DNA from 4 places in the Streptomyces sp. NPDC012935 genome. Region 2 is predicted to be linked to each of the others. Evidence: riboswitches for the same ligand, from Rfam matches in the RefSeq annotation. Region 2 holds a riboswitch; each other region holds the start of a gene.
What was found. Region 2 has a riboswitch for cobalamin ahead of ACFY5C_RS04485 (ABC transporter substrate-binding protein). Riboswitches for the same ligand answer to the same signal wherever they lie in the genome.

Region 1 (7,860 bases), on a different contig from region 2:
TGGTGGGCCCGCGGGTGCCGGATCCGGCGGTTGGCCGCGTACTTGAAGCCCTGTGCCAGCGCGGCCTCCAGCGCGAGCGGCAGGTCGGGGGCGCCGCCGGTGGCCTTCGGGTCCAAATGGCGCAGCCACCTGGTGAGGCGTTCGAGGGCCTCGTCACGGTGCGCCTCGTCGACGGAGCCCAGCAGCATGGGGATCATCCAGGCGCGCATCACGAACTCCCGGAACAGATCGACCCGTTTCCTGCGGTACTCCTGGTTCAGCGTGCGCCGGTCCTGCTGGAGCCGGCCGATGCGCTCGGTCCTGGCCCGTGAGGGCACGCCCGCGGCCCGCGCCCGCGCCATGCGCTCGGCCCACTGCTCGTACTCACCGCGTTTCCAGGCCTTCAGCTCGCCGAGCCGGTCGTTGTACTCCTGCACGGGGTCGGTGTTCAGCCCGATCCGCCCCCGGATCACGGCGAACGCCGCGTTGCCGCCGGTGCCGAACTCCTGGGCTACGGCCAGGCGTATCGGGTAGATGGGTTCCTTCACACCGATCTGGACGAGCTGTTCGTAGAGCGGGGTGGTGTCGATCCGGTCGGAGACGCTCCGCAGGGCGGCTCCGAGTTGCCTGAGCAACCTCAGTTTGGCGTCTTCGAGGCTGCGCCGGTCACCCTTGAAACCGGCCCACGTCCTGCGCACTTCGCTCAGGATGTCGCCCATCAGCCGCGGATCGTCTTCCACGCTCTCGATCTCCACGGCGGCCGCGTAGAGATCGAGCGCCTTCGGATCGTCCGTGCGGCGTTCCGCGGCCCTGCAGAGCCGGTGGGCCAGCGTGTGCCCGCGCACCCGTGACCTGCGGAGCCGCTCCTCGACCTCCTTCGTCACCTCGGCCCGTACGCCCTCTCGGCGGGCCCTGACCCCCGCCGCCCGGCGGCGCGACAACAGCACCAGGGCCATGAGCAGTTCGCGGCTGGGCCCGGGCGGCTGGAGCACCTGCTCGACGAGCTCGCCGGCGCCCCGCTCGCCCAGCTGCCGCAGCACGCGGTAGCCGAAGTAGGCCTGGATGATGCTGTGCGGGAAACGGACCTTGCGCTCGAAGCCCTCCACCAGTCCGAGCTTGTCCGCGTTGCGCGCGATCCGGGCGAGGGCGGCGCGGCACTGGTCCATGTTGCCCCCGCGCAACCGCCTCCTCTCGTCCGGGCCGATCCGCCGGCACAGCACGTCCCAGATCTGCTGCCGGTGCCACTCGGAGAAGACGTTCCCGCGCCTGCCGTACCGGTCGAAGGCGCGTCCGCCGGTCCACAGGTGCTCGGCGCGGGCCTGTGCGCGCCGCATCGGACCGGGGTGGACGTCCGAGTCGAGCAGCTCCCCGAGGCCGACCTCCAGCTTGTCCTGGAGCAGTCCCACGCAGGCCAGGGCGGAGACCACTTCGAGGGCGTCGCGGCGTTCCTGCCGGCTCAGCGCGACGTCCCGGCGCAGCCTGCCCTGGCACAGCGCCTCGTCCCAGGTCTCCAGCAGCCACAACCGCAGCGTGCCGCGGTCGCGGCTGCGGGTGTTCATGTGCTGCGGGTCGTTGTCCGGCCGGTCGTGCTCCAGGGCGCCGTGGCGGTGCAGTTCGCGGGCGATCTGGAGGTAGACGGGCGACTCGGTCACCTCCGCCGTCTCCACGATCCAGTCCACGCGGCGTTCGTCCGTCTCCGGAACGCGTGCCTGGACGAACCGCAACGCCTCCTCCTCGCTGAGCGGTTCCAGCTCGACGATCGCGGCCGGGGTGCTCTCCAGCGGGCTGTGCGGACGGGAGGCGATGACGAGGGGCAGCTTCTCCTCGTAGGCGCGCTCGATGGCTCGCCGGATGATGTTGTCCCGGTTCTGTTCGAGGCCGTCGCCGAGGAGAGCCTCCTCCAGTCCATCGGCGATGACGACGGGTTTGTCGTCGGCGAGCAGTTGCTGCCAGACCCGCTCGGTCTTGGTGCGCGCGAGGATGCCCCGGGGTGCCTCGTCTATGAAGCGCTGCTTGGCCATGCGTTCGAAGTTCAGGTCGGTGCCGCCGTTCGCGTCCCGCAGCCGGATCGGCACCGGTACGGCGTTCTGCTCCGCCAGCAGTTCGGTGAGCCGTACCAGGACGGCGGTCTTGCCCACGCCGACACCGCCGACCAGCAGATAGGGACGGCGCGTGTCGCGCTCGCGCAGCCGTTCGGCGATGACCTGGGCGATCTCCTCCCTGCCTACGATCTCGGTGGCGTCCGGGCCGGCGGTGAGCACCAGTCGGTGGGGATCGTCCCGTGCCTTTGCGAGATAGCGCCGCTTGGTCCACCGGTACCACCAGAACAGAAAGAGGGTGGCGGCGAGCGACGCGGCGAGCACCGGGCCGAGGAAGCGCAGGACGGTCTCGAATCCGTCATTGCCCTGCCGCCACTTCTCGAAGCTGGTCGTGTTGCTCGAGATCAGGATGTACAGGCCCTCCACCACCCACGCGAGCAAGGCGAGCGCGGCCACCGTCCAGATGGCCCGGGTGACGTTGGTGTAGGTGAACCACCGGCGCCACTTCCTGGGGCGGGTGGTGCCGCCGCGAGCCTCCAGGCGGATCGTCAGCCGGTGCCAATGGGCCACGAACCCCTGCCTGACCCAGGTGCCCGCCCGTCTCGGAGCCAGCGTCGCCATCGGCGCGTTGCGCGGTCGCTTCTTGCCGGGCGGGCGACGGACGACCCTCGTCATCGTTCGTCTCCTTCCGAGGAGGACTCTCGAAACGGAGCGACCGCGGAGCGCCGACACCTATCTCCATAGAAGCACTCCCGGAACTCCCCGCAACCCGGCGGCCCTCGGCGAAAACCCTGGGCCGTCCCCGGGACCGGTCCGGCAGACTCGGGCGTATGGACATCGCGATCCGGCCGACGGATCCCGGCGAGTTCGACGCGCCCGGCGAGTTCACCACCAGGAAATACTCCAAGCGCGCGGCCGCCGCCGAGGTGGTGGTCACGCGGACCGCCAACTGCTGGGCGGGGTGACCTTCGTCCCGTCCGGCGGCCCCCTGGCGAGGCAGCCCGCACGTGCGCGCCCGTAGCGACCGCGCTCGCGCCCGCGCCCGCGCCACGGAGGGCTGCGTACGCATCGTCCTGTCGACCCAGCGAGCCATGCACGCCCGGATCTACATCACTCTCCTCACCTACGAGTTGACGCTCTGAAACCAGCGCGACACAACATCTGGGGGTGGCGTGGCGGGTGAGCACAAGATGTATGCTCATGCTCGCTGTCGCCGCAGGGGAATCCGGTGCGAATCCGGAACTGTCCCGCAACGGTGTACTTGTGCATGTCTGTTCCCAGGACCGGCATGCGCAGGAGTCAGTCCGAGGACCTGCCGACAGCGCGCCCGGCCACCCGGCCGGTGCGCCCGACGTCCGGGCCTCGCGGAATGGGCCGGTGGACGCGACGCCGTGTGCGCTCGTGTGCTGCCCCCTGCCCTCGCCGAGGCCCCCGTGCCGAGCGAGGGAGAGCCCCCACGTGACCATCGCGCCAGCAGATCCGGCCTCAGCCGTCCCGACCGTCCCTACGGACGAGGACGCCCCGGGAACCGCCTTGCTGCGGACCCTGACCGAGCTGACCGCCGACCTCCCCGACGCCGACCCCGGCCGGGTCGCCGCCGCCGCGCTGCGCGGCCGGTCCGCGTTCGCGGACGAGGCGGAGCTGCGCGAGCTGGCCACCGAAGCGGCGGCCGGCCTGATCTCCGAGGACCCCGCCTACTCGAGGCTCGCCGCCCGGCTGCTGACCCTCTCCATCGCCGCCGAGGCCGCCTCGCAGGGCGTCACGTCCTTCACCGGGTCGGTCGCGGTCGGGCACCGTGAGGGCCTCATCGCCGACCGGACCGCCGAGTTCGTGCGCCTGCACGCGGCCCGCCTCGACGCCCTGGTCGACATGGACGGCGACGACCGCTTCGGCTACTTCGGCCTGCGCACCCTGCACAGCCGGTACCTCCTGCGGCACCCCATCACCCGCAAGGTCGTCGAGACGCCCCAGCACTTCATGCTGCGCGTCGCCGCCGGTCTCGCCGAGGACGACACCGCCCGGTCGGTGGACGAAGTCGCCGCGCTCTACGGGCTCATGAGCCGCCTCGACTACCTCCCCTCCTCCCCCACCCTCTTCAACTCCGGCACCCGGCATCCCCAGATGTCGTCCTGCTACCTCCTCGACTCCCCCAAGGACGAGCTGGACTCCATCTACGACCGCTACCACCAGGTCGCCCGCCTCTCCAAGCACGCGGGCGGCATCGGTCTTTCGTACTCCCGTATCCGGTCCCGGGGTTCGCTGATCCGCGGCACCAACGGTCACTCCAACGGCATCGTGCCGTTCCTGAAGACCCTCGACGCCTCGGTCGCCGCGGTGAACCAGGGCGGCCGGCGCAAGGGTGCGGCCGCGGTGTACCTGGAGACCTGGCACTCCGACATCGAGGAGTTCCTGGAGCTGCGCGACAACACCGGTGAGGACGCCCGCCGTACGCACAACCTGAACCTCGCGCACTGGGTCCCGGACGAGTTCATGCGCCGGGTCAACGCCGACGAGCCGTGGTCGCTGTTCTCGCCGTCGGACGTGCCGGATCTCGTCGACCTGTGGGGCGACGAGTTCGACGAGGCGTACCGCAAGGCGGAGGCGGCGGGGCTCGCGAAGAAGACCATCCCCGCCCGTGATCTGTACGGCCGCATGATGCGCACCCTCGCGCAGACCGGCAACGGCTGGATGACCTTCAAGGACGCCGCCAACCGCACCGCCAACCAGACGGCCCTGCCGGGCCATGTCGTCCACTCCTCCAACCTCTGCACGGAGATCCTGGAGGTCACGGACGACGGGGAGACGGCGGTCTGCAACCTGGGGTCGGTCAACCTCGGCGCCTTCGTGAACACCATGACCGGCGACATCGACTGGGAGCGGCTCGACGCGACCGTCCGCACGGCCGTCACGTTCCTCGACCGGGTCGTCGACATCAACTTCTACCCGACCGAGCAGGCGGGCCGGTCGAACGCCAAGTGGCGGCCGGTCGGGCTCGGCGCGATGGGCCTGCAGGACGTCTTCTTCAAGCTGCGCCTGCCCTTCGACTCCGCCGAGGCGAAGGCCCTGTCCGCCCGGATCGCCGAGCGCATCATGCTCGCCGCCTACGAGGCCTCCGCCGACCTCGCCGAGCGCAACGGCCCGCTGCCGGCGTGGGAGAAGACCCGTACCGCCCGCGGTGTCCTGCACCCCGACCACTACGACGTCGAGCTGACCTGGCCGGAGCGCTGGTCGGCCCTGCGCAGCCGTATCGCCACCACCGGCATGCGCAACTCCCTTCTGCTCGCCATCGCGCCCACCGCGACCATCGCGTCGATCGCGGGTGTCTACGAGTGCATCGAGCCGCAGGTCTCCAACCTGTTCAAACGCGAGACGCTCTCCGGCGAGTTCCTCCAGGTCAACTCCTACCTGGTCAACGAGCTCAAGGAGCTCGGCGTCTGGGACGCCCGCACCCGTGAGGCGCTGCGTGAGGCGAACGGCTCGGTGCAGGAGTTCGCCTGGATCCCCGAGGACGTGCGGCGGCTGTACCGCACGGCGTGGGAGATCCCGCAGCGCGGTCTGATCGACATGGCGGCGGCGCGGACCCCGTTCCTCGACCAGGCCCAGTCCCTGAACCTGTTCCTGGAGACGCCGACCATCGGCAAGCTCTCCTCGATGTACGCGTACGCCTGGAAGTCGGGCCTGAAGACGACGTACTACCTGCGCTCGCGCCCGGCGACCCGCATCGCCCGCGCCGCCCAGGGCCGGGCCGCCCAGCCCGAGAAGACCATCCCCGTCCAGCAGGTCGCCGAGCCCGACGCCGTCGCCTGCTCCCTGGAAAACCCCGAGTCCTGCGAGGCCTGCCAGTAATGACCAGCCGTAACACCAACCTTCTCGACCCGGGCTTCGAGCTGACCCTGCGCCCCATGCGCTACCCGGACTTCTACGAGCGCTACCGGGACGCCATCAAGAACACCTGGACCGTCGAGGAGGTCGACCTCCACTCGGACGTCGCCGACCTGGCGAAGCTGTCCGAGGGCGAGCAGCACATGATCGGCCGGCTGGTCGCGTTCTTCGCGACGGGCGACTCGATCGTGGCGAACAACCTGGTGCTGACGCTGTACAAGCACATCAACTCCCCCGAGGCGCGCCTGTACCTGAGCAGGCAGCTCTTCGAGGAAGCCGTGCACGTCCAGTTCTACTTGACGCTGCTCGACACCTATCTGCCCGACCCGCAGGACCGGGCGGCGGCCTTCGACGCCGTCGAGAACATCCCGTCCATCCGCGAGAAGGCCGAGTTCTGCTTCAAGTGGATCAACGAGGTCGAGAAGCTGGAGAGCCTGCAGACCAAGGCCGACCGGCGTCGCTTCCTGCTCAACCTGATCTGCTTCGCCGCGTGCATCGAGGGCCTGTTCTTCTACGGCGCCTTCGCGTACGTCTACTGGTTCCGCAGCCGGGGCCTGCTGCACGGCCTGGCCACCGGCACCAACTGGGTGTTCCGCGACGAGACGATGCACATGAGCTTCGCGTTCGACGTCGTCGACACCGTCCGCAAGGAGGAGCCGGAGCTGTTCGACGACCAGCTCGAGCAGGAGGTCACCGACATGCTGAGGGAGGCCGTCGAGGCCGAGCTGCAGTTCGCGCGCGACCTGTGTGGTGACGGCCTCCCGGGGATGAACACCGACTCGATGCGGCAGTACCTGGAGTGTGTCGCCGATCAGCGTCTGACGCGTCTCGGCTTCGCTCCGGTGTACGGCTCCGAGAACCCCTTCTCCTTCATGGAGCTGCAGGGCGTTCAGGAGTTGACCAACTTCTTCGAGCGGCGGCCCTCGGCGTACCAGGTGGCGGTGGAGGGCACCGTCGACCTGGACGAGGACTTCTGAGCCTCGGTCTCGTCGCGTTCCTGGGCCTCCCTGATCTGACGGTCGATGCGCCGGTCGCGCACCGCGCCGATCAGTGACGGGAGGGCCAGGAGGACGAACAGCCCGAGGACGACGATCATGGCGAGCAGTGTCTGTGTCTGTTCTGCAGTCATGACACCACTGTCGCTCCGTACACTCCTTACGAACAGTGGCAGGACTGCCGTAGAACCTCGATTTACTGCCAGCGACGAGGCACACTGGCAGCATGCTGAAAAACGTCGCCGCCGTCCTCCTCGACGGTGTACATCTCTTTGAAATGGGCGTCGTCTGCGAGGTGTTCGGCATCGATCGCAGCGACGAGGGCCTGCCCACCTACGATTTCGCGGTCGTCTCGGCGGAAGGGCCGACGCTGGGCACTCACGTCGGCGGACTCACCGTCACCACGCCGTACGGCCTGGAGCGGCTGGAGGAGGCCGACCTCATCGCCGTACCGGCCGGCAGCGAGTACGTCACCCGTGACTATCCGCCCGAGCTGCTTGACGCCCTGGTCAGGGCCGTCGACCGGGGCGCCCGGGTGCTCAGCGTGTGCTCCGGCGTCTTCGTGCTGGGCGCCGCGGGACTGCTCGACGGGCGGCGGTGCAGTGCGCACTGGAAGCACGCCGGGGAGCTGTCCCTACGGCATCCGGGGGCGATCGTCGAGTCCGACGTGCTGTACGTCGACGAGGGGCCGGTGATCACCAGTGCCGGCACCGCCGCCGGCATCGACGCCTGTCTGCACATCGTGCGCCAGGAGCAGGGGCCCGAGGTCGCCAACAAGATCGCCCGGCGCATGGTCGTGCCGCCGCACCGGGACGGCGGCCAGGCCCAGTTCGTCGAGCGCCCCCTGCCCAGCTCCCACTGCGACACGGTCGGCGAGGTGCTGGCGTGGATGGAACGGCACCTCGACGAGGACGTCACGGTGGAGCAGCTAGCCGAGCGCGCGCACATGTCCCCGCGCACCTTCG
Region 2 (7,860 bases):
GGGGTATGTCGCCGCACCGGAACTTCGTGCCGGCCGAGGACGCGGTGCAGGTGTCGCGGCTCAAGGCCGCGGGCGCGGTGGTGCTCGGCAAGACCAATGTGCCCGTGGGGCTGCAGGACGTGCAAACCTTCAACGAGATCTACGGCACCACCAACAACCCGTGGGACCACCGTCGTACGTCGGGCGGATCCTCCGGCGGCTCGGCGGCGGCCCTGGCCTGCGGATTCGGGGCGCTGTCCATCGGCTCCGACCTCGCCGGTTCGTTGCGCACCCCCGCGCATTTCTGCGGCGTTTACGCGCACAAGCCGACACTCGGGCTGGCGGCGAGCCGCGGCATGGTCGCGCCGCCCGGGCCGGCCCTGCCGGTCGAGCACGAACTCGCCGTCGTCGGTCCGATGGCGCGCACCGCTCGCGACCTCACGCTCCTGCTCGACGTCATGGCCGGACCGGACCCACTGACGCGCGGTTTGGCGTACCACCTGACGCTGCCGCCCGCGCGCCACGAACGGCTGCGCGACTTCCGGGTCCTGGTCCTGGACGAGCATCCCCTCATTCCGACCGGGTCCGCCGTGCGGACGGGCGTGGGCCGCGTGGCCGACGCGCTTGTCGACGGCGGTGCCCGCGTCGAGCGGGACAGTCCGCTGCTGCCCGATCTGACCGAAGCCGCGGTGCTCTACACGCAGTTCCTGTTCTCGGGCTCCGTTGCACGTTTTCCCATCGAAGGGTACGAGCAGTTGCGGGCCCGCGCCGCCGGACTGAGCGCAGACGACCGGAGTCTCGATGCGGCGCGGCTGCGCGGCATGGTGTTCAGCCACCGCGACTGGATCGAGGCGAACAGCCTTCGCGAGCTCCACCGCCATGGCTGGCGGCAGTTCTTCGCCGAGTTCGACGCCGTGGTGTGTCCCATCACGCCCACTCCCGCGTTCCCGCACGACCACAACCCTGACCTGATGAAACGTCGGATCGACATCGACGGCGTCGAGTATCCGTACTTCGACCAGCTCGTCTGGGCCGGTCTGGCCACTATGCCCGGTCTGCCCGCCACCGCTGTACCAGCGGGCCGGTCGCCCGAGGGTCTGCCGGTGGGAGTGCAGCTCATCGGTCCGATGCTCGAGGACCGCACCCCGCTGCGGCTGGCCGAGTTGCTTGAGCAGAGGATCGGCGGCTTCCAGGCAACGAAGTAGGGCGGGCCCGTTCGGAGGGCAGCCTTCGGGCTGGAGGCGTTTCGGTGTGCGCGGTGAGTGACCCGAGCGGCCCTCCCCCTCATCGTGCGCGCCCGGGCGGGGTGAACGTGTAGAGGTCGAGCACGTCGGGGCAGGGTGCGACGCCGGGGCCGCCGGCCCGGACCCAGGTGATGATGTCCTCGGTGGCTTCGGGGTCGTTGACGAGGCCGAGCCAGACGGGGCGGCCGCCCGCGGCGCGGCCCGCGGCGGAGGGCTGGACGACGATCACATTGGCGTGTGCGCACACGCCGAGGCAGTCGGAGATGCGCACCGGCGCGTTCTCGGCGAGTCGCGCGGTCTGCTGCGCGTGATCGACTCCGGGCACCTTCGGGGTCCCGCAGCAGCAGTCCCGGCACACCACGATCCGGCTGGGTACCGGCTGTTTGGAGGGTGTCCGCACGTCAGCACCGCCCGCCGGCCGGCCTCAGGAAGCGGATCACGGGGTGGCCGGGGTCGTCGGTGACCTCGGCGCGCACGCCGTAGACCTGCTCGATGAGCGCCGGTGTCAGGACCTCGGCCGGGGTGCCCTCGGCGACGGCGCGGCCGGCGCGCAGCACGAGCAGGCGGTCGCAGTACATCGCGGCGAGATTGAGGTCGTGCAGGGCGATCACGGTGGTGACCGGGAGGCTTGCGACGAGGGCCAGCAGGTCGAGTTGGTGCTGGATGTCGAGATGGTTGGTGGGTTCGTCGAGGAGCAGCTCGCGGGGTTCCTGGGCGAGGGCGCGGGCGATCTGGGTGCGTTGGCGTTCGCCGCCGGAGAGGGTGTGCCAGGACTGGGCGGCCCGCTCGGTGAGCCCGGTGCGGGCGAGGGCCGCGGTGACGGCCTCGCCGTCGGCCGCCGTCGGCGGCGTCCAGGCACGGCGGTGCGGGATGCGGCCGAGGGCGACGACGTCGCGGACGGTCAGCTCGGTCTGGGTGTGGGCGTGCTGTTCGACGGTGGCTACACGCCGGGCGGTGGCGCGGCGGCCGACCTCGGGCAGCGGGCGCCCGTCCAGGGTGACGACCCCGGCGGAGGGGGCGAGGACCCCGGCGAGGAGTCTCAACAGGGTCGACTTGCCGGAGCCGTTGGGGCCGAGCAGGCCGACGGTCTCGCCGGGACTCAGGGTGAGGGTGACGCCGTCGACGACGACCTTGTCGGCGAGGCGCCGTACGACACGGTCCGTGCGCAGGCTGGTCATGCCGCCGTCCTCCGTCCCCGGTAGAGCACGGCGACGAAGGCAGGTACGCCGATGAGGGACGTGACGACGCCCACGGGGACCTCCTGGGGGTCGAGGACGGTGCGGGCGGCGGTGTCCACCCACACCAGGAAGACGGCTCCGGTCAGTGCCGTGACCGGCAGCAGGCGGGCGTGACCGGAGCCGGTGAGGGCGCGGGTGGCGTGCGGCAGGACCAGGCCGACGAAGCCGATCGCGCCGGCGCAGCTGACCAGGGCGGCGGTGAGCAGCGCGGTCGCGCAGAGCAGGACCAGCCGGGTGCGGGCGACGCGGACGCCGAGCCCGGCGGCGGCGTCGTCCCCGAAGGCGAAGGCGTCCAGGGTGCGGGCGTGCCCAAGGCAGACGGCGAGGACGACGGCCAGTACGGCGGTGCACAGCAGCACCTGTCCCCAGTCGGCGCCGGTGAGCGAGCCCAGCAGCCAGAACAGCACGGCACGGGTGGTGTCGGCGTCGGCGGAGGTCAGCACGATGAACGAGGTCAGCGCGGAGAACAGCTGCATGGCCGCGACCCCGGACAGCACGACCCGGTCCGTGCTGCCGCCGAGGACGTGACTGAGCAGCAGCACCATGGCGAAGGAGGCCAGCGCGCCGAGGAAGGCTCCCGCCGACAGCGACACCACTCCCCCGCCGACCCCGAGCACGACCACTGCGACCGCTCCCGTGGACGCGCCGGAGGACACCCCGAGGACGAACGGATCGGCCAGCGGATTGCGCAACAGCGACTGCATGACCGCCCCGCACACGGCGAGTCCGGCCCCGCACACCGCGGCGAGCAGCGTGCGCGGCATGCGCAGGTTCCAGACGATGCCGTCGCGCAGCGGCGCCAACGTGCCCTCGCCGAGGCCCAGATGGGCGGCCACGGACGCCCACACGTCCGCCGTGGAGATGTCGGCCGGCCCGATCGTCACGGCGACGGCGACCGACGCGAGCAGCGCCGCCAGGCCGCCGAGGGTCAGCAGCGGCGTACGGACGCTCACTTGGCGAGTCCCGCGGGCCCGGCGAGCCCGAAGTCGCGCAGGCCCGCGGCGACCTTCTCGATCCCTTCGACCGTGCGGATGGACGGGTTCATCGCCTGACCGCTGAGCAGGACGTACCGCTTCTTCTTCACGGCGGTCAGGTTGCGGGTGGCGGGGTCGGTCTCCAGGAAGCGGATCTTGGCCTCGGCGCTCTCCGCGGTCTGCTGCTTGCGTGTGAGGTCGCCGATCACGATGACGTCGGGGTCTCGGTCGGCGACGGTCTCCCAGCCGATCTGGGGCCACTCGTCGTGGGTGTCGGAGAAGACGTTCCGGGCGCCGACGGCGCGGGTGATGGCACCCGGCGCGCCGCAGCAGCCGGCGAGGTAGGGCGACTGGGAGTTGGCGAACCAGTACATCAGGGTGACATCGGAGGCGGCGGGCCCTGCGGTGGACTTGTGCACCCGCTCCTTCAGCTCGGCGACCAGCTTCTCGCCGCGCTCGGCGGCGCCGAACGCACGGGCCAGATCGCGTATCTCGCCGTACACGGTGTCGAGGGTGAGCGGGGTGGAACGCGAGCCGTCGCCGCCGCTGCCGTTGTCCTTGCCCGCCGAGCAGTCGGAGGGCGAGACGTAGGTGGGCACGCCCAGCTTCTCGAACTGCTCGCGGGTGGCGACACCGCCCTTGCCGAGGGTGGAGACGAAGGAGGAGGTCACGAAGTCGGGCTCGGCGTCCAGGACCTTCTCGAAGGAGGGCGCGTTGTCCGCGAGCCGCGGCACGGAGGCGTTCGCCTTCTGCAGTCCCTTCATGACCGGGTCGGTCCAGGTCGCCGTGCCGGCCACCCGGTCGGCGAGGCCGAGGGAGAGCAGGATCTCCGTGGTGCCCTGGTTGAGGGAGACGGCCCGCTTCGGGGGCGACTTCAGGGTGACCTGGTGGCCGCAGTTGTCGAGGGTGAGCGGGTAGCCCGCGGCGGCGGACTTCCCGGTGTCGTCGGTACTGCCGCTTCCCGAGCCGCCGCACGCGGTGAGCAGGAGGGCGGGCGCCAGCAGCAGGGCGGCGGGACGGAGGGCAAAACGGTACACAGGCGTGCCTCGGTTGTCGGGGCTCGTACGCGGAGCCTGGCCTACGGACGTCCTCCACGCGCGGGCGTGGAGTGCCAGCAGGTCTTCGGACTCGGGTTCGTCCCGACGGGGCGCCTTCCCGGTCTCCCAGTGGCGTGCGTCTGTGCCCCGCCGGTCCCCCTCACCGCTGCGCGTCAGTTCCGGATTCGCACCGGATTCCCTGGCCTCGGGTGTGGCTCGACTGGCCCTCGGAGGCTATCAAGCCCAGCTTGCGGCGGGGGCGTTCGAGCGGGCATCCCGGGGGCCCGGCAGGGCGCGGAGACCCACGTCACAACTTGGAAGAGGGCAAGGTCACAGCCGTGCCCTCTGCTGCTCCTTTGATGATCTGACCTAGCATCCGAGCATGACGGTCCTGCCTGACGACGGGCTCTCGCTGGCCGCCGAGTTCCCTGACGCAACCCATGAGCAATGGCAACGCCTGGTGGAAGGCGTGCTGCGCAAGTCGGGCAAGGACGTCTCGGGCCCGGCGGCGGAAGACGCCCTGTCCACTGCGTTGGAGGACGGGCTGCGCACCCGCCCCCTGTACACCTCGCGCGAAGCCGCACCCGATCCCGGTCTGCCCGGATTCGCCCCGTTCGTCCGTGGCGGTCGCGCCGAGGGCAACACGGCCGGCGGCTGGGACCTGCGGCAGCGGCACACGGCCCTCACGGACGGCCTGGTGCTCGCGGATCTGGAGAACGGCGTCACCTCGCTCTGGCTGGTCCTCGGCGAGGGCGGCCTCCCGGTGTCGTCGCTCGGCCGGGCTCTGGAGGGCGTCTACCTCGACCTGGCCCCTGTCGTCCTCGACGCCGGAGCCGACGTGGAGCCCGCCGCGCGGGAGCTGCTGCGGCAGTACGAGGAGCGGGGCGTCGCCAAGGAGGCCGCGCGCGGCAATCTCGGCGCCGATCCGCTCGGCCATGAAGCCCGTACGGGCACGTCCTCGCAGTTCGCGCCGGTCGCCTCGCTGGCGCGGCTGTGCGCCGGGGAGTACCCGGGGCTACGGGCGCTGACCGTGGACGCGCTGCCGTACCACGAGGCCGGCGGCTCGGCCGCGCAGGAGCTGGGCTCCTCGCTTGCGACCGGCGTCGCGTATCTGCGTGAGCTCACCGAGGCGGGGCTGACGGCGGAAGCGGCATGCGCCCAGCTGGAGTTCCGCTACGCGGCCACCGCCGACCAGTTCCTGACGATCGCCAAGCTGCGGGCCGCGCGTCGGCTGTGGGCGCGGGTGACCGAGGTCTGCGGGGCGCCCAGCGCGCAGGTGCAGCATGCCGTCACCTCGCCGGTGATGATGACGCGCCGGGACCCCTGGGTGAACATGCTGCGCACGACGGTCGCCACGCTGGCCGCCGGGGTCGGCGGCGCCGACGCGGTGACCGTGCTGCCCTTCGACCACGCGCTCGGCCTGCCGGACGCGTTCGCGCGCCGCATCGCCCGCAACACCTCGACCATCCTCATCGAGGAGTCGCACCTCGCCCGGGTGATCGACCCGGCGGGCGGCTCCTGGTACGTGGAGACCCTCACCGACGAACTGGCCCGGGCGGGCTGGGCGTTCTTCCAGCGGATCGAGCAGGCGGGCGGCCAGGCGGCCGCGTTGCGCTCCGGGCAGCTGGGCCAGGACCTGGCCGAGACGTGGCAGGCGCGTACCGGCAAGCTCGCCAAGCGGCGCGAACCGATCACCGGCGTCAGCGAGTTCCCGAACCTCACCGAGCCGCCCGTGGAGCGTGCGCCCGCGCCCGAGCCCAGGTCGGGGGGCCTCCCGCGGGTCCGCCGCGACGAGGCGTACGAGGCCCTGCGCGCCCGCTCCGACGCCCACCTGGCCGCCACCGGCTCCCGGCCGCGGATCTTCCTGGCCGCGCTCGGCCCGGCCGCCGCCCACACCGCGCGCCTCACCTTCGCCTCGAACCTCTTCCAGGCGGGCGGCGTCGAGCCGGTCACCGAGGGCACCTTCGAGGAGAGCGGTGCCACGGAGGTGTGCCTGTGCTCCAGTGACGCCCTCTACGAGGAGCGGGCCGAGACGGTGGCCGCCGAGTTCAGGTCGGCGGGCGCCGCGCACGTGTTCCTCGCGGGCCGCCCCGGGCAGTACACCGATGTCGACAGTTACGTCTTCGCGGGCTGCGACGCGGTCGCCGTGCTGTCCGCCGCCCTCGACCGCATGGGAGTGTCCTGATGGGAATCCCCGACTTCTCCGGGATCGAGCTGGGGACCCCGGCCGCCGCGGGCGGCGCCGACGAGTGGCGCACGGCCGTCAAGCAGGCCACAGGCGGGGACGAACCCCTGTGGGAGACCCCGGAAGGGATCGCGGTCAAGCCGCTGTACACCGGCCGTGACCTGGAGGGGCTGGACTTCCTGGGCACCTACCCGGGCATGGCGCCGTATCTGCGCGGCCCGTACCCGACGATGTACGTCAACCAGCCCTGGACGATCCGCCAGTACGCGGGCTTCTCCACCGCCGAGGAGTCCAACGCGTTCTACCGACGCAACCTCGCCGCCGGTCAGAAGGGCCTGTCGGTCGCCTTCGACCTGCCGACCCACCGCGGCTACGACAGCGACCACCCGCGCGTGACGGGTGACGTCGGCATGGCGGGCGTGGCGATCGACTCGATCTACGACATGCGGCAGCTCTTCGACGGCATCCCGCTCGACAGGATGACCGTGTCGATGACGATGAACGGCGCCGTGCTGCCGGTGCTGGCGCTGTACATCGTCGCAGCCGAGGAGCAGGGCGTACCGCCCGAGAAGCTGGCCGGGACCATTCAGAACGACATCCTCAAGGAGTTCATGGTCCGCAACACCTACATCTATCCGCCGAAGCCGTCGATGCGGATCATCTCCGACATCTTCGCCTTCACCTCGCAGCGGATGCCGCGCTACAACTCCATCTCCATCTCCGGCTACCACATCCAGGAGGCCGGTGCCACGGCCGACCTGGAGCTGGCGTACACGCTCGCGGACGGCGTCGAGTACATCCGCGCGGGCCGTGAGGCCGGCCTGGACGTGGACGCGTTCGCGCCCCGGCTGTCGTTCTTCTGGGCGATCGGCATGAACTTCTTCATGGAGGTCGCCAAGCTGCGTGCGGCGCGGCTGCTGTGGGCGAAGCTGGTGAAGCAGTTCGACCCGCAGAACTCCAAGTCGCTGTCCCTGCGCACCCATTCGCAGACCTCGGGCTGGTCGCTGACCGCGCAGGACGTGTTCAACAACGTCACGCGCACATGTGTCGAGGCGATGGCCGCGACGCAGGGCCACACGCAGTCGCTGCACACCAACGCCCTCGACGAGGCGCTGGCGCTGCCGACCGACTTCTCGGCCCGCATCGCGCGCAACACGCAGCTGATGATCCAGCAGGAGTCGGGCACGACCCGGGTCATCGATC
Region 3 (7,860 bases), on a different contig from region 2:
GCTCTGTGCGTCCGGCCCACCCGGGCCGAGGTTCACCATGACCGTCGCCTGCCGGCCGTCGACCGTGGCGCCGCCCGCCGTCTCGTACCCGGGAATGTCACCGGTGTGCCCCCAGTAGCGGCCACCACAGGGCAGTGGCCTGCTCTCCAGGCCATCTCCCGCAGTTGCGCCGGGCGCAGCAGTTCGCCGCGCAGGAGAGCGGCGAGGAAGCGGTTGACGTCGCTGCCGCTGGAGATCAACTCGCCGGACGGGCCCGCGACCGAGGGGTTGATCGCGGTGATGTCCCTGAGCGGCGCGTCCACGCCGGGCCGTACGTACCCGCGCGGGTGCGGTCCGGGGATCGCCGAGGCGTCACCCGGCACGTACGTCTCGCGCAGACCGAGCGGCGTGATGACGCGCCGGCGGATCTCCTCGCCGTACGTACGGCCGGTCACCCCAGGACGAGGAGTCAGGGTTGCCGGGCCAGGGCCCGGGCGATCGGCACGCGTTGGCGCTCGCTCCCGGAGAGCCGGCCGAAGGGGCGGCCGGCCAGGTCGGCGCCGTCCACGGCGGTGAGCGCCGACTCGATCAGCGCGGCGTCCTCGGAGGTGTCGCCGTCGAGCAGCCGCGTGTGCGGAGTACGGCCCGCGGCGACGATCGCACGGTCCGTCAGGTCGAAGTCCGCGCCGGGCTCCTGCGGTGGTGCAGGAGCCGAGCCCGCGGGCTCCTGCACCACAGCGGCCACCGTGCGGGCCACCTGCCGCACGGGCAGTGACCTGGCGTCGGTGCCGTCGACACGGACCTCGCCGCCGGCGGGGCGCAGGTCGCGGTAGACGGCGCGCAACAGGCTGGACTCGCCGCTGCCGTTGAGGCCCACGAGGCGGATCACCTCGCCCGGGCGGGCGATGAGGGAGACGTCCTCCACCAGGTGGTGCGCACCGCCGGTGAGCGTGACGCCGGCCTCAGGGCCGGGGAGGGAGCGCCGACGCGCCCTCCCCGGCAGATCACTCCCGATCGCTGCCGGTCTCAGGACGCGGAGAGTTCCGCACGGACCGTGCGGGCGGCGGTGACCAGGTTCTCCAGTGAGGCGCGGGTCTCGGGCCAGCCGCGGGTCTTCAGGCCGCAGTCGGGGTTGACCCAGAGGCGTTCGGCGGGGATGGCCTTGAGGCCGGTGCGCAGCAGGGACGCCGCCTCCTGGGCGCTGGGGACGCGTGGGGAGTGGATGTCGTACACGCCGGGGCCGGCCTCGCGCGGGTAGCCGTGGGCGGCGAGTTCGCGGGCGACCTGCATGTGTGAGCGGGCGGCCTCCAGGCTGATGACGTCGGCGTCCAGGTCGTCGATGGCCTGGACGATGTCGCCGAACTCGGCGTAGCACATGTGGGTGTGGATCTGGGTGTCCGGACGCACACCGCTCGTGCTGAGCCTGAACGCCTCCGTCGCCCAGGCCAGGTAGGCCGGACGGTCGGCGCAGCGCAGCGGCAGGGTCTCGCGCAGAGCGGGTTCGTCGACCTGGATGACCGAAGTCCCGGCTGCCTCCAGGTCGCCCACCTCGTCGCGCAGGGCGAGGGCGACCTGGCGGGCGGTGTCACCGAGAGGCTGATCGTCGCGGACGAAGGACCAGGCGAGCATGGTGACCGGGCCGGTGAGCATGCCCTTGACGGGGCGGTCGGTGAGGGACTGGGCGTACTGCGTCCAGCGCACCGTCATCGGTTCGGGGCGGGAGATGTCGCCGGCCAGGATCGGCGGACGGACGTACCGCGTGCCGTAGGACTGCACCCAGCCGTGCTGGGTGGCGAGGTAGCCGGTGAGCTGCTCGGCGAAGTACTGGACCATGTCGTTGCGTTCGGCCTCGCCGTGCACCAGGACGTCGATCCCGGTCTTCTCCTGGAAGGAGATGACCTCCTGGATCTCGGCCTTGATGCGCTCCTCGTACCCTGCGGCGCCGATGCGCCCGCCGCGCAGGTCGGCGCGTGCGGCGCGCAGTTCGCCGGTCTGCGGGAAGGAGCCGATGGTGGTCGTCGGCAGCAGGGGCATGCCGAGGTGGGCGCGCTGGGCGGCGGCGCGTTCGGAGTACGGCTGGGAGCGGCGGGCGTCGGCCTCGGTGACGGCGGCGGCGCGGGCGCGGACGGCCGGGTCACGGGTGATCGGCGAGCCGGCGCGGGACGCCAGGTCGGCCCGGTTGGCGGCGAGTTCGGCGGCGACGGCGTGCGTGCCCTGGGCGAGGCCCTTGGCGAGCGTGACGATCTCGGCGGTCTTCTGTTTCGCGAATGCCAGCCAGCGCAGGACCTGCGGCTCGATGTCCCGCTCCAGGCCCGTGTCCAGGGGCACATGGAGCAGGGAGCAGGAGGCGGCCACGTCGACCCGGTCGGCCAGCCCGAGCAGGGTGCCCAGGGTGGACAGGGACTTCTCCAGGTCGTTGACCCAGATGTTGCGGCCGTTGACCACACCGGCGACCAACCGCTTGCCGGGCAGCCCGCCGACCGCGGCGAGTGCGTCCAGGTTCGCTGCGGCGGACCCGGTGAAGTCCAGCGCCAGCCCTTCGACCGGGGCCTTCGCCAATACCGGCAGGGCGTCGCCGACCCGGTCGAAGTACGAGGCGACCAGCAGCTTCGGGCGGTCGGTGAGGGCACCGAGGTCGCGGTAGGCCCGCTCGGCGGCATTCAGCTCGGCCGGGGTGCGGTCCTGGACAAGGGCGGGCTCGTCCAGCTGCACCCACTCGGCGCCGGCCGCGCGCAGGTCGGCGAGGACCTCGGCGTACACCGGCAGCAGGCGGTCCAGGAGCGTGAGCGGCTCGAAGTCCGCGGCGACCCCGGGGGCGGGCTTGGCGAGCAGCAGATACGTGACCGGGCCGACCAGGACTGGGCGGGCGGTGAGACCGAGCGCGAGGGCCTCCTTCAGCTCGGCGACCTGCTTGGTCGAGTCGGCCGTGAAGACGGTGTCAGGGCCCAGCTCCGGCACCAGGTAGTGGTAGTTCGTGTCGAACCACTTCGTCATCTCCAGCGGCGCCACGTCCTGCGTGCCGCGCGCCATGGCGAAGTAGCCGTCGAGGGTGCCGGCCGTGACGGAGTGCCGGTGGCGCTCGGGGATCGCGCCGACCATGACGGTGGTGTCCAGGACGTGGTCGTAGTACGAGAAATCACCGGTGGGCACCTCGTGGATGCCGGCGTCGGCCAGCTGCCGCCAGTTGGCGGCGCGCACGTCGGCGGCCGTGGTGCGCAGGGCGCCAGCGGTGACACGGCCCTTCCAGTAGCCCTCGACCGCCTTCTTCAGTTCCCGGTTCGCGCCCTGGCGGGGGTAGCCGTACACGGTGGCCCGTGCTGCCGCGGCTGCGGACTTCGTGGTCACGGAGATCTCCTTCGCGAGATGAATCCCTGAGATCCCGGCGACGGGACGAGAGCGCGAAGGGGTGACGAACCGGACGGTCGGAGCGTGCGCGGCTGGGCACGGTCGTCCGCCTGGTATGTACGCCGACCCGCCCTCGAGGTCACCGGGATGTCCGCGCACGGGTCGTCCGCGCGCGGGCAGTTGGCAGGTCTTCGGACTCGCGGGCACGTCCTCCTGACCGGAGGACACCTACTGGCCGTCGCTTCCCAGGCCCTCTTCGTCGGGCCCAGTGCGGATGACGGCGGTCGTTCCCACTCACCGCTGCGGGGCAGTCCCGGATTCTCACCGGGTTCCCTCTTGCGACGCATCCCACCTGGCGGGCGGGGCGAACCAGCTGCACCGGCCAGCCTACGGGGTGGCACCTCGCAGGGCAGCGCGGCATCCGTCATCCGGATGGTGAAATGGGACACCCGCGACGACGCCCCGGCTGCTGGCCGAGGTGTACGGAGTGGAGCCGAGGTCGCCCTCCATCCGCGCACGGGCGCACCCGAGATGACCTTCCCCGGGGAGCCGCAGGCGGTCGCCGCGACCAGGACGGGCCACTCGGCAGGCTCTGAGTGCCCGGCGCGTTGCGAGGGCGGGAGCGCCACAGAGCGGGAAGCGCCTGACAGCGCCTCCCGCCCTTCCCCTGTGTCAGCCGCGCGGGAACCCTCACTCCCGGCGGCGACGCGGACCCCTCAGCCCGCGTCGTACCAGGCCCTCAGTCCTGGTCGTAGATGTGGAACCCGCGGCCGGTCTTGCGGCCGAGCAATCCCGCCTCCACCATCCGCTGGAGCAGCGGGGGAGGGGCGTAGAGGGGCTCCCTGAACTCGTCGTAGAGCGACCCGGCGATCGAGGCGACGGTGTCGAGGCCGATCAGGTCCGCGAGCCTGAGCGGGCCCATGGGGTGGGCGCAGCCCAGCTCCATGCCCGTGTCGATGTCGGCGGCTGTGGCGAAGCCGGACTCGGCCATCCGGACCGCCGACAGCAGGTACGGGATGAGCAGGGCGTTGACGACGAAGCCGGCCCGGTCCTGGGAGTGGATCACCGTCCTGCCCAGCGTCCTGGTGGCGAATTCCCGTACTGCGGCAAGCGTCTGAGGCGCCGTGTGCAGCGAGGTCACGATCTCCACCAGCGGCAGCACCGGCACCGGGTTGAAGAAGTGCAGGCCCACCACCCGGTCCGCCCGGCCGGTCGCCATGCCCAGCCGCATGACGGGGAGTGAGGAGGTGTTGGTCGCCAGCACCGCCTCCGGATCCTCGACGATCTTGTCGAGCGCGGCGAAGACCTCGGTCTTGGCGGCCGGGTTCTCGATGACGGCCTCGACGACGAGCTGCCGGTCGGCGAGATCGTCCAGGCTGCCGCTGAAGGCCGTGCGGTCGAGCGCGTCTCGCGCTGCGGCCTCCTCCAGCCTGCCGCGGCGCACCGCGCGGTCGAGTGACGCCGCCATCCGGTCCCGTGCGGCGCGGGCCGCGACCTCGTCCACTTCGCAGACCACGGTGTCGAGGCCGGCCCGTGCGCACACCTCGGCGATCCCGGCCCCCATCTGCCCGCCGCCGACCACGCCGACGCGCTGGATGCCCCCGCTCACGCCCCGGCCTCCGTCCGCTTCACGAGGTGCCGCGTGTACGCGTCCGGGGTGAAGAACAGCGGCAACTCGCCCGCCAGGGCGGTCCGTTCGAACAGGGCGCGGATCTCGTCGACGGGCGCCCACGGGTACTCGCGGCCGAGCGCGACGACCTCGTCGTCGAGCAGCCGCAGCACCGTCTCCCGGTCGATCACCCGGTGCCGGAGCCACTGCCAGATCTGCACGCGGGCGATCTCGGCGGTGGCCGCGTCCTCCATCAGGCCGTACAGCGCGACCGCGCCCTGCCCGCGCAGCCAGGCGGCGAAATAGCGCAGCGCGACGGCGATGTTGGTGCGCACGCCCTCCTCGGTCGGCGGCCCGCTGATCCTGCGCACCGACAGCAGGTCCGCCGCGCTCACGTCGACGTCGTCGCGGGTACGGTCGATCTGGTGGGGCCGTTCGTCGAGGACACCGTCGAAGACCTCGCGGCAGACGGGGACGAGCCCGGGGTGGGCCACCCAGGAGCCGTCGAAGCCGTCCTCGGCCTCCCGCTCCTTGTCGAGCCGGACCTTGGCGAGCGCGGCCTCGTTCGCGGCCGGGTCCTTGCCGGGCACGTGGGCGGCCATGCCGCCGATGGCGTGGGCGCCGCGCTTGTGGCAGGTGCGGACGAGGAGTTCGGTGTACGCCCGCATGAAGGGGGCGGTCATCGTCACCTTCGCCCGGTCGGGCAGGAGGAAGTCGGTGCGGTGGCCGAACGTCTTGATCAGGCTGAACAGGTAGTCCCAGCGGCCCGCGTTGAGCCCCGCGCTGTGCTCGCGAAGTTCGTAGAGGATCTCCTCCATCTCGAACGCGGCGGTGATCGTCTCGATGAGGACCGTGGCACGGATCGTGCCGTGCGCAATGCCGAGCAGTTCCTGGGCGAGGACGAAGACGTCGTTCCACAGGCGCGCCTCGTGCCGGTTCTCCAGCTTCGGCAGGTAGAAGTACGGGCCGTACCCGGCGTCGATCTGGCGCTGGGCGCAGTGGAAGAAGTACAGGCCGAAGTCGACCAGGGCGGCAGGCACGGGCCGTCCGTCGAACTCCAGGTGCTCCTCGTCGAGATGCCAGCCGCGCGGGCGGACCATGATGGTGGCGAGCCGGTCTCCGAGGCGGTACTCCTTGCCCTCCGCCGTGGTGAAGCCGATCCGGCGCTCGACCGCGTCGAGCAGGTTGAGCTGGCCGCCGACGACGTTGTCCCAGAGGGGAGCGGTGGCGTCCTCGAAGTCCGCCATCCAGATCCTGGCGCCGGAGTTGAGCGCGTTGACCGCCATCCGGCGGTCCGGCGGGCCGGTGATCTCGACGCGGCGGTCGGTGAGGCCGGGGGCGGGCGGCGCGACGCGCCAGGTCGGGTCGGCGCGGACGGCGGAGGTGACCATGGGGAAGCCGAGCGGTGAGCCCGATGCCAGCCGCAGCGCCAGCCTGCGGCGCTCCTTCATGACTTCCTGGCGGCGTGGGCCGAACTCCGCGGCGAGCCGGCCCACGAAGTCGAGGGCGGCCGGCGTGAGGATCTCGTCGTGACGGTGGCCCGGGCCGGCGAGGACACGGACATGGTGGGTCAGTGCGGTGGTGGACATCGGGTTCTCCTGAGGGATGGGAGCGGAGGGGGCGGACAGGGACGGTCGCCCGTTCCCTCCGCTCGGCCACCGGGAGCCTCGCGGCGCGGGGCGCCCGGTCCGGCGGCCTAGTGGAACTGCTCTTCCTCCGTGGACCCGGCCAGCGCGGTCGTGGACGACGCCGGATTGACGGCCGTCGACACCAGGTCGAAGTACCCCGTACCGACCTCACGTTGATGCCTGACGGCGGTGAAGCCGTGGGCCTGCGCGGCGAACTCCTTCTCCTGCAGGTCGACGTAGGCGGTCATGCCGTGCTCGGCGTAGCCGCGGGCGAGGTCGAACATGCCGTGGTTCAGGGAGTGGAAGCCGGCCAGCGTGATGAACTGGAACTTGTAGCCCATCGCGCCCAGTTCACGCTGGAACTTGGCGATCTGGTCGTCGTCCAGCGCGGCCTTCCAGTTGAAGGACGGCGAGCAGTTGTACGCCAGCATCTGGTCCGGGTACCGGGCGTGGATGGCCTCGGCGAACTCGCGGGCCTGCGCCAGGTCCGGGGTGCCCGTCTCCACCCAGATCAGGTCGGCGTACGGCGCGTAGGCCAGACCGCGGGCGATGACCGGCGCCATTCCGCCGCGCACCCGGTAGAAGCCCTCCGCCGTCCGCTCGCCGGTGACGAACTCGGCGTCGCGCTCATCCACGTCGCTGGTGAGGAGGTTGGCGGCGAGAGCGTCGGTGCGGGCGACGACGATCGTCGGCACGTCGGCGATGTCGGCGGCCAGGCGGGCCGCGTTGAGGGTGCGGATGTGCTGCGAGGTCGGGACGAGGACCTTGCCGCCGAGGTGGCCGCACTTCTTCTCCGAGGCGAGCTGGTCCTCGTAGTGGATGCCCGCCGCACCCGCCGCGATCATCGCCTTGGTCAGCTCGAAGGCGTTGAGCGGACCACCGAAACCGGCCTCGGCGTCGGCCACGATCGGCGCCAGCCAGTCCGTCGTGTCGCCCGCGCCCTCCGCGGTGGCGATCTGGTCGGCACGCAGCAGCGCGTTGTTGATCCGACGCACCACCTGCGGCACCGAGTTGGCCGGGTACAGGCTCTGGTCGGGGTAGGTGTGCCCGGCCTGGTTGGCGTCGGCGGCGACCTGCCAACCGGACAGGTAGATCGCCTGGAGCCCGGCCTTGACCTGCTGCACCGCCTGGCCGCCGGTCAGCGCGCCCAGGGCGTGGATGTAGTCCTGCTCGTGCAGTTGGCGCCACAGCCGCTCGGCCCCGCGCCGGGCCAGGGTCTGCTCCTCACGGACACTGCCGGACAGCCGGACGACGTCATCGGCGCTGTAGGTGCGCTCAATGCCCTGCCACCTCGGGTCG
Region 4 (7,860 bases), on a different contig from region 2:
GGGCAGGGGCCTGCCGGGGGGCGCCGTCAGCGCGACGCCACTGGCGATCCGCCCGGCGGCGACGCTTGCGGCGCCGGCGGCCAGAGCCACGGTGACGGCAGCGGCCGTCGCTTTGACAGTGCGCACCCATCCAGTGTCCGGGCGGATGGGGGCGGTGGCCAGTGGGACGTCACTGCCGTGGGCTATGCGGGGTCACTGCCGTGGGCTTGCGGGGTCACTGCCGTGGGCTTGCGGGGTCACTGCCGTGGGCTTGCGGGGTGCGTCGTGCCGGCGCGTGCCCCTCTGGGGGCTGCCGCCCCCAGACCCCCGCTTCGGCCCTGGCGGGCCTCGTCCTCAAACGCCGGACTGGCTGAAATACCTGGACCGGCGTCGGAGTGCGGCCCTGGGCACCCGCACCCACCCCCACAGTCACAGCCCCACGTCACCCCCGCTGCCCGTACCCCCGCAACCGCTCCGCCACCTCCCCCAGCTGCCCCTCCGACAGCAGCGACGGGGACAGGCCCGGTACCGAGGATGCCGTGAGCCACAGGCGGGACATCCACTCCAGCTGGGCCGTGCGGTCGTAGGCCTGGTGCAGGGTCGTGCCGTAGGCCATCGTGCCGTGGTTCTGGAGGAGGCAGGCGGTGCGGTCGGTGAGGGCCTGGAGCATGTTCTCGGCCAACTCCTGGGTGCCGTACGTCGCATAGGGGGCAACTCGGACGGGGCCGCCGAGGGCGGCGGCCATGTAGTGGATCAGCGGGAGCTCGGGCACCAGGGTCGAGACGGCCGTCGCGTGGACCGCGTGGGTGTGGACGACGGCGCCGGCGTCCGTGGCCCGGTAGACGGCGAGATGCATGGGCAGCTCGCTCGTCGGCACCAGCGCGCCCAGCACCTGCCTGCCGTCCAGGTCGACCCCGGTCACATCCTCCGGCGCCAGGCGGTCGTACGGCACCCCCGACGGTGTGACCAGCACGGTGTCGTCGACCCGCACGGAGACGTTCCCGGACGTGCCGACGACCAGGCCGTCGGAGACGGTCCGGCGGGCCGTCGCCACGAGGGCCTCCCAGGCCTCCGCCTCCTCGGGGCGCGCACTGCGGCCCCACGACTCCCCCACTTCCTGTGCGCCCTCCCGCGTGTCCCGCGCGCCCCGCTGGTCCCGCCGCTCCTCAGCCATGCGGCGATCCTGCCAGGCGTGGCCGCGGCACGGCACCAAGTCACCGCCGGGCCGGGGCACTTTAGGGGAGGAGGACCGGCGTCCGGCAGGGCACATACCTGGACATAACCCTCCACCCCCCACCTTGGCCTGGGATCGATCAGGATTCAACGATCTTCCCGTAGCCTCTGGCTGATTTGTCGTGCACGCCGCCATTCCGGGGGGAAATATGGCCCGTGATCGCAAACCGTCCCGTCACCGCTCCCGCCTTCTGGCGATATCCGTCGCAGCGCTCACGCTCGGCGGGACCGCACTCGCCGAGATACCGGCCGCGGCGGCCGGCAAGCCCAAGGGCCATGACGTCTCTTCCCACCAGAAGAACGTCAACTGGCAGAGCGCGAAGAGCAAGGGCGCCAAGTTCGTCTACGTCAAGGCGACCGAGTCCCACACCTACCGCAACCCCTACTTCGGCCAGCAGTACAACGGCTCCCGCAACGCGGGCCTGATACGCGGCGCGTACCACTTCGCGCTGCCGAACAAGTCGCCGGGCAGGACGCAGGCCGCGTACTTCGTGCGCAACGGCGGCGACTGGCGGTCCGACGGCTGGACCCTGCCACCCGCTCTCGACATCGAGTACAACCCCTACAGCAGGCACAAGTGCTACGGGCTGAGCAAGGCGAAGATGGTCAGCTGGATCCAGTCCTTCAGCAACGAGGTCAAGCGGCTGACCGGCCGTCGCCCGGTGATCTACACCACCACGCACTGGTGGAACAACTGCACCGGCGGCAGCCGCGCCTTCGCCTCGAATCACGCGCTGTGGATAGCGCGCTACAACTCCTCCAGCGCGGGGGCGCTGCCGGCCGGATGGCGGTTCTGGACCATCTGGCAGTACGACAACGGCAGCGGAAGCCTGCCGGGTGACCAGAATCTCTTCAACGGGTCCATGACCCAGCTGAGGAAGTTCGCCCGAGGCTACTGACCTTGCGGCGCCTGGGCCGCGCGACGGCCGAGGGACGGGGGCCTCGCCCACCGGACGATTAACCCCCTCCCGCGGACACCGTGCGGCTCACCCCAGTTCATCTTCCGTTCACTCAGGTTACTTACGTTCGTCCGGCCAATGACCTCGAACGATTGCCTGGGTAAATGGAAAACTTCTCGCTGATCCTCGCGATTGTGGTGGTAACCGCACTCGCGTTCGATTTCACGAACGGTTTCCACGACACCGCCAACGCGATGGCCACCACCATCTCGACCGGTGCGCTCAAGCCCAAGGTCGCGGTGGCCATGTCCGCCGCGCTGAACCTTGTCGGCGCCTTCCTCTCCGTGGAGGTCGCCAACACGATCTCCAAAGGTCTCGTCGACGAGACCGGCATCCGTCCCGAGGTCATCTTCGCCGCGCTGGTCGGCGCGATCCTCTGGAACCTGCTGACCTGGCTGGTGGGCCTGCCCTCCAGCTCCTCGCACGCGCTGATGGGCGGTCTGATCGGCGCCACCATCGCCTCGGCCGGCGTCGGCGCGGTCCACGGCGACGCGCTCGTCACCAAGGTGCTGATCCCGGCGATCGCCGCCCCGCTGGTCGCGGGCATCGCGGCGCTGCTGGCCACCCGCCTGACCTACTCGCTCGGCAAGAAGGCCGACGGCGAGTCCGCCAAGAAGGGCTACCGCGCCGGCCAGATCGCCTCGGCCGGCCTGGTCTCCCTGGCCCACGGCACCAACGACGCGCAGAAGACCATGGGCATCATCACCCTCGCCCTGGTCGCCGGCGGCACCCTCGCCCCCGACTCCGACCCGCCCATGTGGGTCATCCTCTCCGCGGGCCTGGCCATCGCGCTCGGCACCTACCTCGGCGGCTGGCGCATCATCCGCACCATGGGCAAGGGCCTGACCGACCTTCAGCCGCAGCAGGGCTTCGCCGCCCAGACCAGCGCGGCCACCGTCATCCTGGCCTCCTCCCACCTCGGCTTCTCCCTGTCCACCACGCACTCCGTCTCCGGCGCGGTGATGGGCGCGGGCCTCGGCCGCAAGGGCGGTGTGGTCCGCTGGTCGACGGCGACCCGCATGTTCGTCGCCTGGGGCCTGACCCTCCCGGCCGCCGCGCTGGTCGGCGCGATCGCCGAGTACGTGACGGGCTTCGGCGCCTGGGGCACCGCCGTCGTCGCGGTGTTCCTGGTCGCCTCCAGCGCCGCGATCTGGAAGATCTCCCGCCGTGAGGTCATCGACCACACCAACGTCAACGAGTCCGACGAGCCGGCCGGCGTGGTGACCACGGCCATGGCCGCCGTGACCCCGCCGCCCGCGGGCATGGCGACCGAGGAACTCACGGCCACCATCCCGGCCCAGTCCTCGGAGCCGGAGCCTTCGAAGGCCACGGTCTGACGCACCCGGTCACTCCAGTCACTCCCCCTCACACACTCAGGAAAGCAGAAGCATGAAGATCGACTGGGCGGCACTCGGCTCCGTCTTCGGCGTCAGCCTCGTGGTCACCGTGGCCCTGGTGGGCCTGTTCACCCTCGGCATCGCAGGCCTGTCCCGGCGCGAACGGGCCGCGGCCCAGGGCGACTCGGCCTCTCTCGCGGTCACGGGTGCGTACGCGTGCTTCGCGGCATGCGCGGCGGCAGTGGCGTACGGCATCTATCTGATCGTGGCCTGACGCACGACGCGCATCACCTGAAACACCCGAGGTGCGGGACGGATCACCGTCCCGCACCTCACTGCTGTGTGGGCCTTCGCACACTCTCCCTTCGCAGGTCAACGGCAAGTTGACGGCCGTTCCAACCCCGTGGTGGACTGCCGGAGCCATGTGCGGCGGCAGGAGAGGAAGCCGGTGTGAATCCGGCGCGGTCCCGCCACTGTCACCGGGGTAGACACCCCCGGGAGCCAGGAACTCTCACCGCCGGTCTCGTCGAACCAGGGCGTGGACACCCTGAGTGAGGACATAACGCGATGCTCGCCTGCCGATCGACATGCAGAACCGGACCCTCGTCTGACTCGACGCTCGGCTGACCCCGATGCGTGCCGATCGCGTCTTCGCGTACGGCGCCGCCGCCGGACTTCTCGGTGATCTGCTGCTCGGCGATCCTCGCCGGGGACACCCGGTCGCCGTGTTCGGGCGGACCGCCGCCGCCGTGGAACGGGTGTTGTGGCGTGACCACCGCGCATGGGGTGCGGTGCACACCGCCGTGTGCGCCGGTGGCGCCGTGGCCCTCGGCGCCACCGCAGCTCGTCTCGTACGTACGTCCCCCGCCACCGCCGTCGCGCTGACCGGCGCCGCCACCTGGGCGGTCGTCGGGGGGACTTCGCTCGCCCGGGAGGCCCGGGTCATCGGGCAGGCGCTCGAAGCGGGGGACATCGAGGGCGCACGTGCCCGGCTGCCGCATCTGTGCGGGCGGGATCCGCAGGCGCTGGACGCGGACGGGATCGCGCGGGCCGTCGTGGAGTCCGTCGCCGAGAACACCTCCGACGCGGTGGTGGGGGCCCTGGTGTGGGGCGCCGTGGCAGGCGTTCCCGGGCTGGTCGGGTTCCGGGCCGTGAACACACTCGACGCCATGGTGGGGCACAAGTCGCCCAAGTACCGGCGGTACGGCTGGGCTTCGGCCAGGCTCGACGACCTGGCGGGGTGGCCGGGATCCCGGCTGACCGCCGTACTCGCCGCCGTCGCCGGGGGTGACCCCCGTGGGGCGGTACGAGCGTGGCGCGCCGACGCCGCCAAGCATCCGAGCCCCAACGCCGGGCCCGTGGAGGCCTCGTTCGCGGGGGCGCTCGGGGTGCGGCTGGGCGGGACGCTGTCGTACGGCGGACGCGTCGAGCATCGGCCCGTGCTGAACGGGGACGGGCGGGCCGTGGGCACGCAGGACATCGAACGGGCCGTACGGCTGTCGAAGCGCGTCGGCTGGCTGGCGCTCGGCGTCTGTGCCGTCGCGCGCCGCATCGCGAAGGGACGTACCTCATGACGGGCGGTGGTCTCCTTGTCGCCGGCACCACATCCGACGCCGGCAAGAGCGTCGTCACCGCCGGGATCTGCCGATGGCTGGTGCGGCAGGGAGTGAAGGTCGCGCCGTTCAAGGCGCAGAACATGTCCCTCAACTCGTTCGTCACGCGTGAGGGCGCCGAGATCGGACGGGCCCAGGCCATGCAGGCACAGGCCTGCCGGGTCGAGCCGACCGCGCTGATGAATCCCGTGCTGCTCAAGCCCGGTGGGGAGCAGAGCAGTCAGGTCGTGCTGCTGGGCAAGCCGGTGGGTGAGCTGAGCGCACGCGGCTTCTTCGGGGGGTCTGGGGAGTCGTCCCCCGGGAAGAGGCTGCACGGCGGGCGGCAGGAGCAGCTGCTCGGGACCGTGCTCGACTGTCTCGCCGAGTTGCGGGGCACGTATGACGCGGTGATCTGTGAGGGGGCCGGCTCGCCGGCCGAGATCAATCTGCGGCGGACCGACATCGTCAACATGGGTATCGCCCGCAATGCCGGGCTGCCCGTGCTGGTGGTGGGTGACATCGACCGCGGGGGCGTGTTCGCCTCCTTCTTCGGGACGATCGCCCTGCTCTCGCCCGAGGACCAGGCGCTCGTCGCCGGGTTCCTGGTGAACAAGTTCCGCGGGGACGTCAGCCTCCTGGAGCCGGGGCTCGACATGCTGCTGGGCCTCACCGGACGGCACACCTACGGCGTCCTCCCCTTCCAGCACGGCCTCGGCATCGACGAGGAGGACGGACTGCGGGTGTCCCTGCGCGGGACCGTGCGGGAGTCGAACGTCGCCCCGCCCGTCGGCGAGGACGTGCTGCGGGTCGCCGTCTGTGCCGTCCCGCTGATGTCCAACTTCACCGACATCGACGCCCTGGCCGCCGAACCCGGTGTCGTGGTGCGGTTCGTGGACCGGCCGGAGGAGCTGGCGGACGCGGATCTCGTCATCCTTCCGGGGACCCGGGGGACGGTTCGCGCGCTGGAGTGGCTGCGGGAGCGGGGGCTCGCACAGGCCCTGAAGCGCAGGGTCGCCGAAGGACGGCCCGTCCTCGGCATCTGCGGCGGCTTCCAGGTCCTCGGCGAGCACATCGAGGACGAGGTCGAGAGCCGGCAGGGTCATGTCGAGGGGCTCGGTGCGTTGCCCGTGCGGGTGCGGTTCGCCCGCGAGAAGACCCTGACCCGGCCGGTGGGAGAAGCCCTCGGCGAGCACGTCGCGGGGTACGAGATCCACCACGGGGTCGCCGAGATCCATGGCGGGGAAGCCTTCCTCGACGGCTGCCGGGTCGGCCAGACCTGGGGCACGCACTGGCACGGCTCGCTGGAGTCGGACGGTTTCCGGCGGGCCTTCCTGCGCGAGGTGGCCGCCGCCGCGGGCCGCCGCTTCGTGCCGGCCCCCGACACGTCGTTCGCCGCGCTGCGCGAGGAGCAGCTCGACCGGCTCGGCGACCTGATCGAACAGCACGCTGACACGGACGCGCTCTGGCGGCTCATCGAGTCGGGCGCGCCGCAAGGACTGCCCTTCATTCCACCGGGAGCGCCCGCATGAGCACTGTGTTGTTGTTGTCGACCGCCGACACGGACCTGTTGGCGGCAAGGGCCGCTGCCGGTGCCTCGTACCGGATCGGCAATCCGACCCGCGTGGACGTCGCCGAGGAGCTGCCCGCGCTCGTCGAGGGCGCGGACATCGCCGTCGTTCGCCTGCTGGGCGGCAAGCGGGCCTGGGAGGACGGGCTCGCCGCGCTGAAGGCCTCAGGCATCCCGACCGTGCTGCTCGGCGGCGAGGCCGTCCCGGACGCGGAGCTGATGGCCGAGTCGTCCGTGCCGGCCGGTGTCGTCGCCGAGGCGCTGAGGTATCTCGTCGAGGGCGGGCCGGCCAACCTGACCGAACTCGCGCGGTTCCTCTCCGACACCGTGCTGCTGACGGGCGAGGGGTTCGTCGAGCCGCAGAAGATGCCGGAGTACGGCGTCCATGGCGAGCGTGCCTTCGCCGCCGGCCGTCCGACCGTCGGCGTGCTCTTCTACCGGGCCCATGAGCTGAGCGGCAACACCGCCTTCGTGGACACCCTGTGCGACGCGATCGAGGCGCGGGGCGCCAACGCCCTCCCCGTGTACTGCGGTTCGCTGCGCGGGGCGGACGCGGAGCTGTACGAGATCCTCGGCAAGGCCGACGCCCTGGTCGCCACCGTCCTCGCGGCCGGCGGCACGCACGCCTCGCAGGCGTCGGCGGGCGGCGACGAGGAGGCGTGGGACATCGGCCGGCTCGCCGAGCTGAACGTGCCGGTGCTGCAAGGTCTTTGCCTCACCTCTTCGCGGGCCGCGTGGGACGAGTCCGACGCCGCCCTCTCGCCCATGGACGCGGCGATGCAGGTCGCGATCCCGGAGTTCGACGGGCGGCTCGTCACCGTGCCGTTCTCCTTCAAGGAGCAGGGCCCGGACGACGTGCCCGTGTATGTCGCCGACCCGGAGCGGGCCGGGCGCGTCGCCGGGATCGCCGTGCGGCACGCCCAGTTGAAGCACAAGGCGAACGGCGACAAGAAGCTCGCGCTCGTCTTCACCGCCTACCCGACCAAGCACTCGCGTGTCGGCAACGCGGTCGGTCTCGACACGCCCGCCTCGGCGGTGCGGGTGCTGGACGCGCTCAGGGACGCCGGGTACGGCCTCACCGAGTACCCGGACAACGGCGACGAGCTGATCCACCGGCTCATCAACGCCGGTGGCCACGACGTCGAGTGGCTCACCGAGGAGCAGCTGGCCGCCGCGCCCGCGCGCGTGCCGCT

Region 1: another riboswitch for cobalamin. It lies ahead of ACFY5C_RS30990 (ribonucleoside-diphosphate reductase subunit alpha); the one in region 2 lies ahead of ACFY5C_RS04485 (ABC transporter substrate-binding protein).
Region 3: another riboswitch for cobalamin. It lies ahead of metE (5-methyltetrahydropteroyltriglutamate--homocysteine S-methyltransferase); the one in region 2 lies ahead of ACFY5C_RS04485 (ABC transporter substrate-binding protein).
Region 4: another riboswitch for cobalamin. It lies ahead of ACFY5C_RS14445 (cobalamin biosynthesis protein); the one in region 2 lies ahead of ACFY5C_RS04485 (ABC transporter substrate-binding protein).

Annotation. Positions count from the first base shown of each region.
Region 1 is NZ_JBIBBC010000015.1:206,669-214,528, forward strand. It holds gene ACFY5C_RS30980 (ATP-binding protein) at 1-2,693, opposite strand, end outside; partial or broken gene ACFY5C_RS30985 (hypothetical protein) at 2,849-3,160, shown strand; cobalamin riboswitch at 3,179-3,353, shown strand; gene ACFY5C_RS30990 (ribonucleoside-diphosphate reductase subunit alpha) at 3,477-5,864, shown strand; gene ACFY5C_RS30995 (ribonucleotide-diphosphate reductase subunit beta) at 5,864-6,877, shown strand; gene ACFY5C_RS31000 (hypothetical protein) at 6,790-7,029, opposite strand; gene ACFY5C_RS31005 (GlxA family transcriptional regulator) at 7,122-7,860, shown strand, end outside.
Region 2 is NZ_JBIBBC010000001.1:1,020,206-1,028,065, forward strand. It holds gene ACFY5C_RS04465 (amidase) at 1-1,184, shown strand, start outside; gene ACFY5C_RS04470 ((2Fe-2S) ferredoxin domain-containing protein) at 1,264-1,623, opposite strand; gene ACFY5C_RS04475 (ABC transporter ATP-binding protein) at 1,625-2,401, opposite strand; gene ACFY5C_RS04480 (FecCD family ABC transporter permease) at 2,398-3,414, opposite strand; gene ACFY5C_RS04485 (ABC transporter substrate-binding protein) at 3,411-4,472, opposite strand; cobalamin riboswitch at 4,531-4,712, opposite strand; gene ACFY5C_RS04490 (methylmalonyl-CoA mutase family protein) at 4,855-6,657, shown strand; gene scpA (methylmalonyl-CoA mutase) at 6,657-7,860, shown strand, end outside.
Region 3 is NZ_JBIBBC010000017.1:53,399-61,258, forward strand. It holds gene ACFY5C_RS32125 (serine hydrolase) at 33-434, opposite strand; partial or broken gene ACFY5C_RS32130 (ABC transporter ATP-binding protein) at 452-982, opposite strand; gene metE (5-methyltetrahydropteroyltriglutamate--homocysteine S-methyltransferase) at 1,006-3,324, opposite strand; cobalamin riboswitch at 3,503-3,698, opposite strand; gene ACFY5C_RS32140 (3-hydroxybutyryl-CoA dehydrogenase) at 4,064-4,933, opposite strand; gene aceB (malate synthase A) at 4,930-6,522, opposite strand; gene aceA (isocitrate lyase) at 6,630-7,860, opposite strand, start outside.
Region 4 is NZ_JBIBBC010000005.1:54,136-61,995, forward strand. It holds gene ACFY5C_RS14420 (alpha/beta hydrolase) at 1-126, opposite strand, end outside; gene ACFY5C_RS14425 (class II aldolase/adducin family protein) at 422-1,153, opposite strand; gene ACFY5C_RS14430 (lysozyme) at 1,362-2,111, shown strand; gene ACFY5C_RS14435 (anion permease) at 2,276-3,508, shown strand; gene ACFY5C_RS14440 (hypothetical protein) at 3,561-3,782, shown strand; cobalamin riboswitch at 3,898-4,040, shown strand; gene ACFY5C_RS14445 (cobalamin biosynthesis protein) at 4,141-5,082, shown strand; gene ACFY5C_RS14450 (cobyric acid synthase) at 5,079-6,629, shown strand; gene cobN (cobaltochelatase subunit CobN) at 6,626-7,860, shown strand, end outside.